DNA from 2 places in the Cellulomonas fengjieae genome. Region 2 is predicted to be linked to the other one. Evidence: riboswitches for the same ligand, from Rfam matches in the RefSeq annotation. Region 2 holds a riboswitch; the other holds the start of a gene.

Region 1 (5,789 bases), 1.2 Mb from region 2:
CGTGTTCCAGATGCTCACCGCGCCTGTGGCGGCGCACATGGTGGGCCGGGCCGGCTACCGCACGGGCAAGGTCCGCAGCGACCTGCTGGTGGTCGACGAGCTGACTAGGGACCAGGAGAACGCGCAGGTCCGCGACACCGGTCGACCGGAGGACGACGACCCCCGAGACTGAGGCTCTGGAGGTGCACATGACCCGCCCGGACGTCGTGGTGGTCGGCTCGGGGCCCAACGGCCTGGCCGCGGCAGTCACGCTGGCCCGCGCGAACCTGCGGGTCCTCGTGCTCGAGGCGGAGCCGACGGTCGGCGGCGGCGCGCGGACGCTGGACCTCGGGCTGGCCGACGGAGTGGTGCACGACGTCTGCTCGGCGGTGCACCCGATGGCCTGGGCGTCCCCGTTCTTCCGGGAGCTGGACCTGCCCGCGCGCGGCGTCGAGCTCCTGGTGCCGGACGTCTCGTACGCGCAACCCCTGCCGGGCGGGCGCGCAGGCATCGCGTACCGGGACCTGGACCGCACGGTGGAGGCGCTGGGCGTCGACGGCCCGGCCTGGCGCTCCCTGGTCGGCGGCGACCCGTCCACGGTGGTGCGCCTCGCGCTGGGGGACAAGCGGTCGGTGCCCGCGGTCAGCCCGCGCCGGGCGGCGCACTTCGGGCTGGCGGTCCTGGAGCAGGGCACGCGCGCGTGGGACCGCCGGTTCCTCGACGACGTCGCCCCGGCCCTGCTCACGGGCGTCGCGGCGCACGCCATCAGCCCGATGCCGTCGTTCGCCGCGGCCGGGACCGCGCTGCTCCTCGGCACGCTCGCGCACGCGGAGGGCGGCTGGCCCATCCCGCGCGGCGGGTCCGGCGCGCTGACCGCCGCCCTGGTCGAGGACCTGGAGGCGCACGGCGGGACGATCCGCACCGACCACCGGGTCCGCGGGCACGCCGACCTCCCGGTGGCTCACTGCTACGTCTTCGACACCACCCCGCGGACCCTCGTCGAGGTGCTGGGCGACCGGCTGCCCGCGCGCACGCGAGCCGCGCTCGAGGCGTTCGAGTACGGCGACGCGGCCGCCAAGGTCGACTTCGTGCTCGACGGTCCGGTGCCGTGGACGGTGCCGGAGGTGGGGCGGGCCGGGACCGTGCACGTGGGCGGCACCCGCGCCGAGATGGCCCGCGCAGAGGCCACGGTCGCGAGCGGCCGGCACGCCGAGCTGCCCATGACCCTGGTCAGCGACCCGGCGGTGGTGGACGAGCGACGCGTGGTGCACGGCCGACGGCCGCTGTGGACCTACGCGCACGTGCCGTCGGGCTCCGACGTCGACGTGACCGAGGCGGTGACCCGGCACATCGAGCGGTTCGCCCCGGGTTTCCGGGACGTCGTCGTGACCTCCCGCTGCACCCCCGCGGCCCGCCTCAGCGAGCACAACCAGAACTACGTCGACGGCGACATCTCGGCCGGTCGCGCGAGCATCCGCCAGCTGTTCGCCCGCCCGACGTGGCGGTTCGACCCGTACTTCTCGGGTCGGGACGGGGTCTACCTGTGCTCGGCATCCACGCCGCCGGGCCCGGGTGTGCACGGGCTGGGCGGCTGGTACGCGGCGAAGCGCGTGCTGCGCGAGTTCGGGATCACCACGACGCCGAGCCTGGCGCCGTGAGGGGTCAGCTCGTCTTCGCCGCGAACTTGGCCGTCCCGCGGGTGGCGAGGACCCGCGCCATGCTGACCAGCGCCCCGGTCAGGGCGGCAGCGGCGACGATCTCGGACAGCCCGGCGTCGCCCGGGTCGTCGGCACGCGGCGGCTTGTGGCCCGTCTTGGCCTTCCACGCCTGGTTCAGCACCTGGTTCACCAGGAATGCTGCGGCGAGCGCGGCGCCGGTACCGATGACCTTGGCGACCATCGACTGGGTCTGCTTGTCGTCCACGGGTGAACCTCCAGGTGGGGTGTGGGTCTGACACGACCGTAGTGCGGCGCGAGCGTCCCCGCCGCCCGACCGGCGGCGTAGGATCACGGCGAACGACAGGGGAGCGTCGGACCACACGGGTCTGGACGCTGAGAGTGCGGACCACCGCAGACCCTCGAACCTGATCCGGTTGATACCGGCGTAGGGAGTCGGGCTTCTCAGTCCTCGTCGATGTTGTCGGGCGGTCGCCTGCTGCATCGACGACGACCCCCTCCTTTCTCGATCGAGGAGGAGCATCACCATGGCGAGGATCCGCTCGCTCATCGCACTCGCCGGCGTCGTCGCGCTGGCAGGCTGCTCGGCCGTGGGGTCGGGACCGGCGCCCAGCGGGTCCGCCGGAACCGTCACGCTGGTCACGCACGACTCGTTCGCGCTCTCGGACGGCATCCTCGACGCGTTCGAGGAGCAGAGCGGGCTGACGGTCGACGTCGTGCAGCCCGGCGACGGCGGGGCGCTGGTCAACCAGCTCGTGCTGACCAAGGACGCCCCGCTGGGGGACCTCGTGTTCGGCATCGACAACTCGTTCGCCTCCCGCGCGGTCCAGGAGGGCGTGGTCGCGCCGACCAGCACCCCGGACGCCTTCGAGGGTGCGCTCGTACCGGTCGACTACGGGGACGTGTGCATCAACGTGGACCACGCGTGGTTCGCCGCGAAGGGCCTCGCCGAGCCGGTGACCCTCCAGGACCTGGCCCTGCCGCAGTACAAGGACCTGCTCGTCGTGCCCAACGCGGTGACGTCGTCGCCCGGCCTGTCGTTCCTGCTGGCCACCATCGGGGCGTTCGGCGAGGACGGCTGGCAGGACTACTGGACCGCCCTGAAGGCCAACGGCCTGAAGGTGGCCGACGGCTGGTCCGACGCCTACTACACCGACTTCTCGGGCGGCGGGGCCGCCGGCCCGCGCCCGCTCGTGGTCTCGTACGCGTCCTCGCCCCCGTACACCGTGCCGGAGGGTGGCACCGAGCCGACGACGGGCGCCCTGCTGGACACCTGCTTCCGGCAGACCGAGTACGCGGGCGTGCTCGACGGCGCGGCCAACGCCGACGGTGCGCAGGAGCTGCTCGACTTCCTGCTGTCCGACGAGGTCCAGGAGGACATCCCCGGGTCCATGTACATGTACCCGGTGAGCCCGACCGCGGCGCTGCCCGAGGAGTGGGCCGCGTTCGCCCCGCTGGCCGCCGACCCGTTCGAGGTGGACCCCGCGCAGATCTCCGCCAACCGCGAGGCCTGGCTGACGGCCTGGTCCGACACAGTGATCGGCTGACCCCGACATGACCGACACGCTCGTCCGGCCCGACGTCACCCCCGCGGTGTCGTCGGGCCGGTCGCGCGTCGTCGCCTTCTGGGTGGCCGCGGTCGCCCTGCCGCTCGCCTTCCTCGGGGTGTTCTTCGCCTGGCCCGTGGTCGCGATGGTCTCGACGGGGTTCGTGGCCGACGGGCACCTGGACCTCGGCGGGTTCGCCGACGTGTTCTCTCGACCCCGGACCTGGCGGATCATCGGCCTGACGCTCGCGCAGGCGACCCTCGGCACGCTGCTCAGCGTGCTGCTCGGGGTGCCGGGGGCGTACGTCCTCTACCGGCACTCCTTCCGGGGGCGCACGTTCCTGCGGGCCCTGGTCACGGTGCCGTTCGTGCTGCCGACGGTCGTGGTCGGCGTCGCGTTCCGCTCCCTGCTCGTCAGCGGGGGACCCCTCGGTTTCCTGCAGCTGGACGGCACGTTCGCCGCCATCGTCGCCGCCCTCGTGTTCTTCAACTACGCGGTCGTGGTGCGGGCGGTCGGGGGTCTGTGGGAGCGGCTGGACCCCCGGGCGGAGCAGGCGGCGCGGGCGCTCGGGGCGTCACCGTGGCGGGCGTTCCGCACCGTGACGCTGCCGTCGCTCGCCCCGGCGATCACGTCCGCCGCGTCGCTCGCGTTCCTCTACTGCGCCACCGCGTTCGGCACCGTGCTGGTGCTCGGCGGCCTGCAGTTCGGCACCATCGAGACCGAGATCTGGGTGCAGACCACGCAGTTCCTCGACCTGCGCGCCGCCGCCGTGCTGTCCGTCGTGCAGCTCGTCGTCGTCGCCGGGGCGCTGACCGTCGCCGCGCGCGCACGCAGCCGTCGCGAGCGGGCGCTGGCCCTCACGCTCCCGTCGGCCTCGGTGCGACCGCTGCGGCTGCGCCGACCCGCGGGGATGCCGCCGGGCGACGGGCACGTGCTGAGCCTCGCCGCCACGGCGGTGACCGCCCTGGTGGTCGTGCTGCTCGCGCTGCCGCTGGTCAACCTGGTGGTCCGGTCGCTGCGGACCGGCGACGGCTGGGGTCTGGACCACTACACCGCCCTGGGCAGCACCGGTGGCGCCCTCACGGTCACCGTGTGGCAGGCCACGCTCAACTCGCTGCGGATCGCGCTGGACGCCACGGTCATCGCGCTGGTCGTCGGAGGCCTGGTCGCCCTCGTGGTGTCCCGACGGCCGCGCCGACGGATCGGCCGGCGCGCGGTGGCCGGCCTCGACGCGCTGTTCATGCTGCCGCTCGGCGTCTCCGCCGTGACCGTGGGGTTCGGGTTCCTGCTGTCCATGAACCACCCGTTCGGGCTCCCGGTCGACCTGCGGACCAGCGGGGTGCTCGTGCCCGTCGCGCAGGCCGTCGTCGCCGTGCCCCTCGTGGTCCGCGTCGTGCTGCCGGTGCTGCGGGCGATCGACCCGCGGCTGCGGGAGGCGGCCGCCACGCTCGGCGCGGCGCCCGGCCGCGTGCTGCGGACCGTGGACCTGTCGATCGCCGCGCGGTCCCTCGGCCTCGCGGTCGGCTTCGCGTTCGCGGCGTCGCTGGGGGAGTTCGGTGCGACGTCGTTCCTCGCCCGGCCCGACCGGCCCACGTTGCCGGTGGTGATCTTCCGGCTCATCGGACGGCCGGGTCCCGAGTCCTACGGCATGGCCCTGGCCGCGTCCGTGGTCCTCGCGGTGCTCACCGCGGGGATCGTCGCGGCCTGCGAACGACTGCGCGCTCCCGGCGCCGGAGGTGAGTGGTGAACGGTCTGTCGCTGCGGGACGTCGTCGTGCGGTACGGGTCCGCGACGGCCGTCGACGGCGTCTCGCTCGACGTGGCCCCCGGGTCCGTCGTCGCGCTGCTCGGCCCGTCCGGGTGCGGCAAGTCCTCGCTGCTCCGTGCGGTCGCCGGCCTCGAACCGCTGGCTGCCGGGACGGTGTCCTGGGACGGTGTGCCGCTGGCCGGCGTCCCGGTGCACCGGCGCGGGTTCGGGCTGATGTTCCAGGACGGCCAGCTGTTCGCGCACCGGTCGGTCGGCGGCAACGTCGCCTACGGCCTGCCGCCGCGCTCGGAGGCCCGCGTCGCCTCCCTGCTCGACCTGGTCGGCCTCGCCGGCTACGAGCCGCGCGGCATCGCCACGCTGTCCGGCGGGGAGCGGCAGCGGGTGGCGCTCGCGCGCGCCCTCGCCCCGCAGCCGCGGCTGCTGCTGCTCGACGAGCCCCTCTCCGCGCTGGACCGGGCCCTGCGCGAGCGCCTCGCCGTCGACCTGCGCGCGGCGCTCCTGGCCACCGGCACCACGGCCGTCTTCGTCACGCACGACCAGGACGAGGCGTTCGCGGTGGCCGACCGCGTCGCCGTCATGGCGGCCGGCCGGATCCTGCAGGTCGACGCGCCCGCCGACCTGTGGACCAGGCCGGTCTCCCGGGAGGTGGCGGCGTTCCTCGGGTACGAGGCGTTCGTGCCGGTCGACGCCCCGGCGGCCGCACCGCTGCGTGCGGTGCTGGAGGACCCCCCTCCGTCGGGCACCCTCGCGCTCGCCGAGGGGGCATTCGTCGTGGGGCGGTCCGGCGCCGTCAAGGGCGTCGTGCGGGGCGTCTCGTCGC
Region 2 (5,789 bases):
CGGCGTCGCGGATCTGGGGGTAGTCGGCGTGCTGCGGCTGGAGCTGGACTCCGATGCGGATGGGATGCGTCATGGGTCGAGACTACGGAGAAGCGCGCGACCGGGCAGACGGAAAGAGGTCGGGATCTGACCGCTTCGGGTCCGATGCTGGTACCCCGACCTCAGTGAGGAGTGACCGATGGACATGAGGCTCGAGCTCGTCTCCGTTCCCGTGACCGACATCGACCGGGCCAAGGCGTTCTACGTGGACCAGGTGGGGTTCGTCGCCGACCACGACATCCCGGTCGACGACTCGTTGCGGTTCGTCCAGCTGACTCCACCCGGCTCCGCGTGCTCGATCGTGCTCGACGTGGACATGACGTCGATGCCGGCGGGCACCCAGCAGGGCCTGCAGGTGGTGGTCGACGACGCCGACGCGGCCTACGCGCACCTGGTCGGCCGCGGGGTCGCGGCCGAGCCGGTGGTCGAGTTCCCGTGGGGTCGCTTCACGTTCTTCGCGGACCCCGACGGAAACCGGTGGGCGGTGCAGCAGCTCAACCGCGGGTAGGGGTCGCCGCCGAGATCAGGAGCTGGGCCGCGCTGCGGATCTGCTCGACCTGCTCGGTGCTCAGGCCGAGCCCGGCCACCATCGCCGCGGGGATGCCCACCGCCGACGCACGCATCGAGCGGCCGTCCTCGGTGACCACGATCTCGAGCGCGCGCTCGTCGCCGCTCGCCCTCTCGCGGCGGACGAGGCCCATCGCCTCCAGGCGCTTGACCAGCGGCGACGCCGTGGCGGGCTCGAGATGCAGCAGCGCCGCCAGGTCCTTGAGCGAGAGCCGCTCGTACTGCCAGAGCGCGAGCATGGCCAGGTACTGGGGGTGGGTCAGGCCGAGCGGCTCGAGCAGCGGACGGTAGAACGCGACGAGGCTGCGCGCGGCGGCGGACACGGTGAGGCAGACCTGGGCCTCGACGGCGAGCGGATCGTCCATCCGCCGATGATAGTTCGCGCGCATATAGTGAGGGCACGAACGAGTGGGGGTGGGCCGTGCCGAAGAAGCACCGACGCGACATGACCGAGTGGTGGCTCACCTACCTCGGACCGGCGCAGGTCGGCAACATCCGCGGACCCCGCAAGGACCTCACCGACGACGAGCGCGCCCGCGACGCCGAGCTGCAGCAGCAGTTCGACCGGGTGGTCGACGCGAACGGCCGGTCGTTCCTGGTCGAGCGCCCCGCTACTGGTAGGTGACCAGGTCCGGCACCGGCTGCACCCGGTAGGTCTGCACGGGGTCGAGCACCGGGACGTCCTCGTCGTAGAAGTTCTTCCAGCCCCAGTGCACGCTCGGCGCATCCGCCCGCAGGGCGTTCCACGTGCCCGCCTTGGCCTCCTGCGACCCCTGACCATCGACGTGGATGACCACCGCGATCTCGTCGCGTGACGTGTCGAGCCGTGCGCGCTCCTGGATCATCCGGCCGGAGAACTGGTGCAGCACGAGCATCTTCTGCGGCAGCGCGCGCTGCGCTGTGAAGTCGGAGAGCCAGGCGACGACGGCGTTGACCTCGTCGATGCCGACGGACCCGATCTGCCGCAGGTGCACCTGGTCGGGCGCCAGGCGCCACTCCGGGTCGAGCGCGAGGCCGACGTACGGCAGCGCGAGCAGCTCCTGGAACTGCTGCGCCTGGGTCAGGAAGTCCGTGCGCCCGGGCTGCAGGTCCAGCACGACGGCCATGCCCGCCGCGCCGGCCGCCTCGACCAGCGGGCGCAGCTGCTCGACCGACCGCTCCTGGGAGTAGTTGCCGTCGTCGCCGGGACCGGCCGACGCGATCGTCGCGATGATCTCGACGGCCGGCACGACGGCGTCGGTGGTCAGGGCCCGGTACGGCGCCGCGACGGCGTCCGCCCTGGCCAGCGTCTCCGGCACCCCCTGCTCCCCCAGCACGCCGAGCGCCCCGGATCCCGGGGTGCCGTACAGGGCGACGTACTTCTTGCCGGGGACGCCCGGGACCTGCGGGAACACGAGCTGGCCACCGCCCCCCAAAAGCGTGCCGGTGCGCGCCGCGGCGACCCGGCGGGCCAGCCGGTCCGCCGGGCCGAACGCGGACCCGAGCGCGATGGTGTGTTCCGGCGCAGCAGCGGCGAGGGCCTGCACGCCGGCCGTCGTGGCGCGCGGGTCACCGCCGGGCACGTCGAGCACGGGCACACCCGCGGCTCGGATCGTCGCGAACGCGGCGAGCGGGTCCACACCGACGCCGGTCAGCGCCACCGTGCCGGCAACCGGCTCCGGCGGGGCCGTCGCGGGCAGGACCGGGACCGGCGACCGGCTCGCCGACGGTGTCGACGCGGGAGTGGGCGCGGCAGGCGGCTGCGCGACAGCGGGCGCACCCGCGACGACGAGCACGGACGGACCGGGCGCGGCCAGGGCGCGAACGCTCGCGACCTCCTGCCCGGCTGGCACCTCCGTCGGGGGACCGAACGTCGCCCCGGTCGCCGCGCGCAGGACGTCGCCGTCAGCGCCCGCGGGAACGGGGACGACGTCGACCGGGCTCGGCGGTACCAGCGTCACCGCACCGACCGCGAGCACGGCCCGCGTGTCGAGCCTCGCGAGCTCGGCCAGCACGGGCGCCGGGTCGCCGCCCGGGCTCGTCAGCAGCACCGGCGCGCCCAGCGCGACCGCCGCGGATGCCGCGGTGAGCTGGCCCGCGACGTCCTGCGCACCCACGACGACGACCACGGGAGCCGTCACGAAGAGGGCACGGGAGACGTCCAGGGCGGCCTGCTCGGCGGTGGCCGCCTCGATCACCGTGGCCGCCTCGGCCGGTGCCCCGACCTGGGCGGAGACGGTCGGCGTGGGAGTCGGCGTGGGGGTCGGGGTGCTGGCGCCCGAGGTGGTCGGTGTGGGCTCGACGGGCGAGGCGTCGTCGGTGCAGCCCGCGAGCGCGAACAGGGTCACGCACGCGACGGCGAGGCCGGCGCGTCGTCGGCGCATCGGCACGGCACTACCTCCTGGCGGTCGGCGGGCAAGCATACGAGGGCCCAGCACCCGGACCGGGGGTTCCCCCACCGGGGCGCGCGGGCTAGGTTCGACGACGACAAGCCCCCGGGGAGCGCAGGAGCGCTGAGAGTGCGGCCGGACACCACGTCCCACCCGCAGACCCGTGGAACCTGATCTGGTTCACACCAGCGTAGGGAGCAGGGCACTGTCGTCGGCGGCGTGCCGGCGGCCGGTCCTCCGGGCAGGTCGCGCCGCGGCGCGCCCTCCTGGCGGAGCGGCCGGGACGCACCGCAGGTGACCTCGTGCGGCTGCCCGGGGGTCCCGCCGCGACACCGGAGGACCCGATGAGCACCGAGACCCGACCCCAGTCCGTCCGACGCCTGACCGACCTCGGCGTCGGCGCACGCTTCTCCCTGCACCCGCACTGCGACGACTACGTCGAGGTGATCACCAGCGCGCTCGCCGCCGCCGACGCCACGCGTGTCGACGTGCGCACGGACGACGTCTCGACGTTCGTGCGCGGCGAGGAGGCGGACGTCATCCGCTACGTGCATGCGGCCCTCGCCGCCGCGGGCGGGACCCGGTGGCACGTCGTCGCGCACGTGCTGCTGTCCCGCGGCTGCCCGGGCGAGGTGGCCTGCGAGCTGCCCGACGACGTGCTGCTGGACGCGGTCGGCGTGCCGGAGCTTCCACCGACCGGGCTGTCGGCGAGCGCCCACTGGGCCCTCTACCCGCTGGACGACAGCGGGACCGACCACCTGGCCCAGATCATGGAGGCCATCGGTACCGCCGGATCACGGGCGACGGCCTCCCCGGAGCACTTCGTCACCCGCCTCGACGGAGACCTGTCCGACGTCCTCACCGCGGTCGCGGCGGGGTGGCTGGAGGCCGCGCGCCACGTCCGGCACGTCGTCACGCACGTCACCGTCTCGATGCACTCGCCCTCGGGCGGCCCCCGGTGAACCGCCGTCGGATCTCGCTGTCCGAGCTCGTCCTGCTGGCCGTCCTCGCCGTGGTCTCCGGCTTCGTCTACTGGGCCCTCGTGCAGGCGTGGATCGCGCTGCAGATCGCGATGGGACCGTTCGGTGACCTCGCGCAGAACGTGCTCATCGGCGGCTGGATGGTCGCCGCTCCGCTCGCGCTGTACATCGTGCGGCGACCGGGGGCCGGGATCGTGGTGGAGCTCGTGGCCGCCCTGGTGGAGGTGGCCTTCCTCGCCTCGCCGGTCGGTCCCATGCTGCTGGTCGTCGGCCTCGTGCAGGGTGCGGGCGCCGAGCTCGGGTTCGCCCTGACCCGGTACCGCCGGTACGACTGGTCCGTCTTCGTGCTGTCGGGCGCGCTCGCCGGGCTGGCCAGCACCGTGCTCGGCATGGTGCGCTTCGGCTGGCTCACCCAGGACTGGTTCGCCTGGCGGCTGGGCCTGCAGGTGGCCAGCGGCATCCTGCTGTGCGGCATCGCGGCCAAGGTGATCGGCGACGCGCTCGCGCGCACCGGTGTGCTGGACAACACGGCGCTCGGCCGGGCCCGCCGCCAGGACCCCGCGACGCCGGCGCCTGTGCCGTGATCGAGGTCCGCGGTCTGGGTGTCACGTTCCCGGGCGGCGTCGCGCCGGTGCTCCGCGATGTCGACCTGGACGTCCCGCCGGGCGAGCAGGTGCTGGTGCTGGCCGGGTCCGGCGCGGGCAAGAGCACGCTCCTGCGCGTGCTGGCAGGCATCGTGCCGCAGGTCGTCGACGCGCACGTCACCGGTCGCGTCCGGGTGGCCGGGCTGGACGCCACGACGACCCCGACCGCGGACCTGGCCCGGCACGTCGCGACCCTCACCCAGGACCCGACCGACCAGCTCTGCCTGCCGACCGTCCTCGACGAGGTCGCGTTCGCACTCGAGAACCGCGGGGTCGACCCGGCGCTCATCGGCCCGGCCGTCGACCGCACCCTGTCCGCGGTCGGCGCCGCGCACCTGCGGGACCGCCGGACCGCCGAGCTCTCGGGCGGCGAGGGCCAGCGCGTCGCCCTCGCCGCCGCGCTGGTGGCCGACCCGAAGGTGCTGCTCCTCGACGAGCCGACCGCCCTGCTGGACCCCGCGGCGGCGCGCGCCGTCGCGGGGGCGGTCCGGGCAGCAGCGGGCTCGGGCCGGTCGGCGGTCCTGGTGGAGCACCGGCTCGACGAGCTCGGGCAGCTGCCCGGTCGGGTCCTGGTGCTCGACCCGGACGGCCGGGTGCGCGCCACCGGCCCGACGCTCCAGGTGCTGCACGAGGACGCGCCCGCGCTGGCGCGCCTGGGCACCTGGCTCCCCCTCTCGGCCGAGCTGGTCGCGGCGGGGGTCGACCGGATCGGCGACCTCACGGTCACGGCCACTCCGAGGGCACCCGCGGGCCCGACCGTGCTGAGCGCCCGCGCGCTGCGCGTCCGGCGGGACGGTCGGACCGTGGTGGACGGCCTCGACCTCGACGTGCGGGCGGGCCGGGTGACCGCGGTCGTCGGGCTCAACGGGTCCGGGAAGAGCTCGCTGCTGCTGGGCCTCGCCGGCCTGCTGCCGGTCGAGGGCACCGTGCGGGGCGGCTCGGTGGGGTTGGTGTTCCAGCACCCGGAGCACCAGCTCCTCGCGCGGACCGTGCGCGACGAGGTGGCGTGGGGACCGCGACGCGCCCGACTGGGAGGCGTCGACGAGCGCGTGTCCGGCGCGCTCGAGTCCTACCGGCTCACCGGGTTCGAGGACCGTGACCCGTTCCGGCTCTCGGGCGGGCAGCAGCGCAGGCTCTCGCTCGCCGCGATGGCGGTGTGCGGCCACGACGTTCTCCTGGCCGACGAGCCC

What was found. A riboswitch is a leader RNA that binds a small molecule or an ion and turns the genes downstream of it on or off. The one in region 2 is predicted to bind thiamine pyrophosphate.
Region 1: linked by a shared signal. The riboswitch ahead of KG102_RS16910 (thiamine ABC transporter substrate-binding protein) and the one ahead of KG102_RS11340 (YkoF family thiamine/hydroxymethylpyrimidine-binding protein) in region 2 are both predicted to bind thiamine pyrophosphate.

The regions. Positions count from the first base shown of each region.
Region 1 is NZ_CP074404.1:3,629,818-3,635,606, reverse strand. It holds gene mnhG (monovalent cation/H(+) antiporter subunit G) at 1-172, shown strand, start outside; gene KG102_RS16920 (phytoene desaturase family protein) at 189-1,637, shown strand; gene KG102_RS16915 (DUF4235 domain-containing protein) at 1,642-1,902, opposite strand; TPP riboswitch at 1,990-2,106, shown strand; gene KG102_RS16910 (thiamine ABC transporter substrate-binding protein) at 2,183-3,202, shown strand; gene KG102_RS16905 (ABC transporter permease) at 3,210-4,949, shown strand; gene KG102_RS16900 (ABC transporter ATP-binding protein) at 4,946-5,789, shown strand, end outside.
Region 2 is NZ_CP074404.1:2,448,817-2,454,605, forward strand. It holds gene KG102_RS11315 (LLM class F420-dependent oxidoreductase) at 1-73, opposite strand, end outside; gene KG102_RS11320 (VOC family protein) at 179-547, shown strand; gene KG102_RS11325 (MarR family winged helix-turn-helix transcriptional regulator) at 534-971, opposite strand; gene KG102_RS11330 (hypothetical protein) at 1,028-1,231, shown strand; gene KG102_RS11335 (hypothetical protein) at 1,218-2,969, opposite strand; TPP riboswitch at 3,072-3,189, shown strand; gene KG102_RS11340 (YkoF family thiamine/hydroxymethylpyrimidine-binding protein) at 3,320-3,937, shown strand; gene KG102_RS11345 (ECF transporter S component) at 3,934-4,539, shown strand; gene KG102_RS11350 (ABC transporter ATP-binding protein) at 4,536-5,789, shown strand, end outside.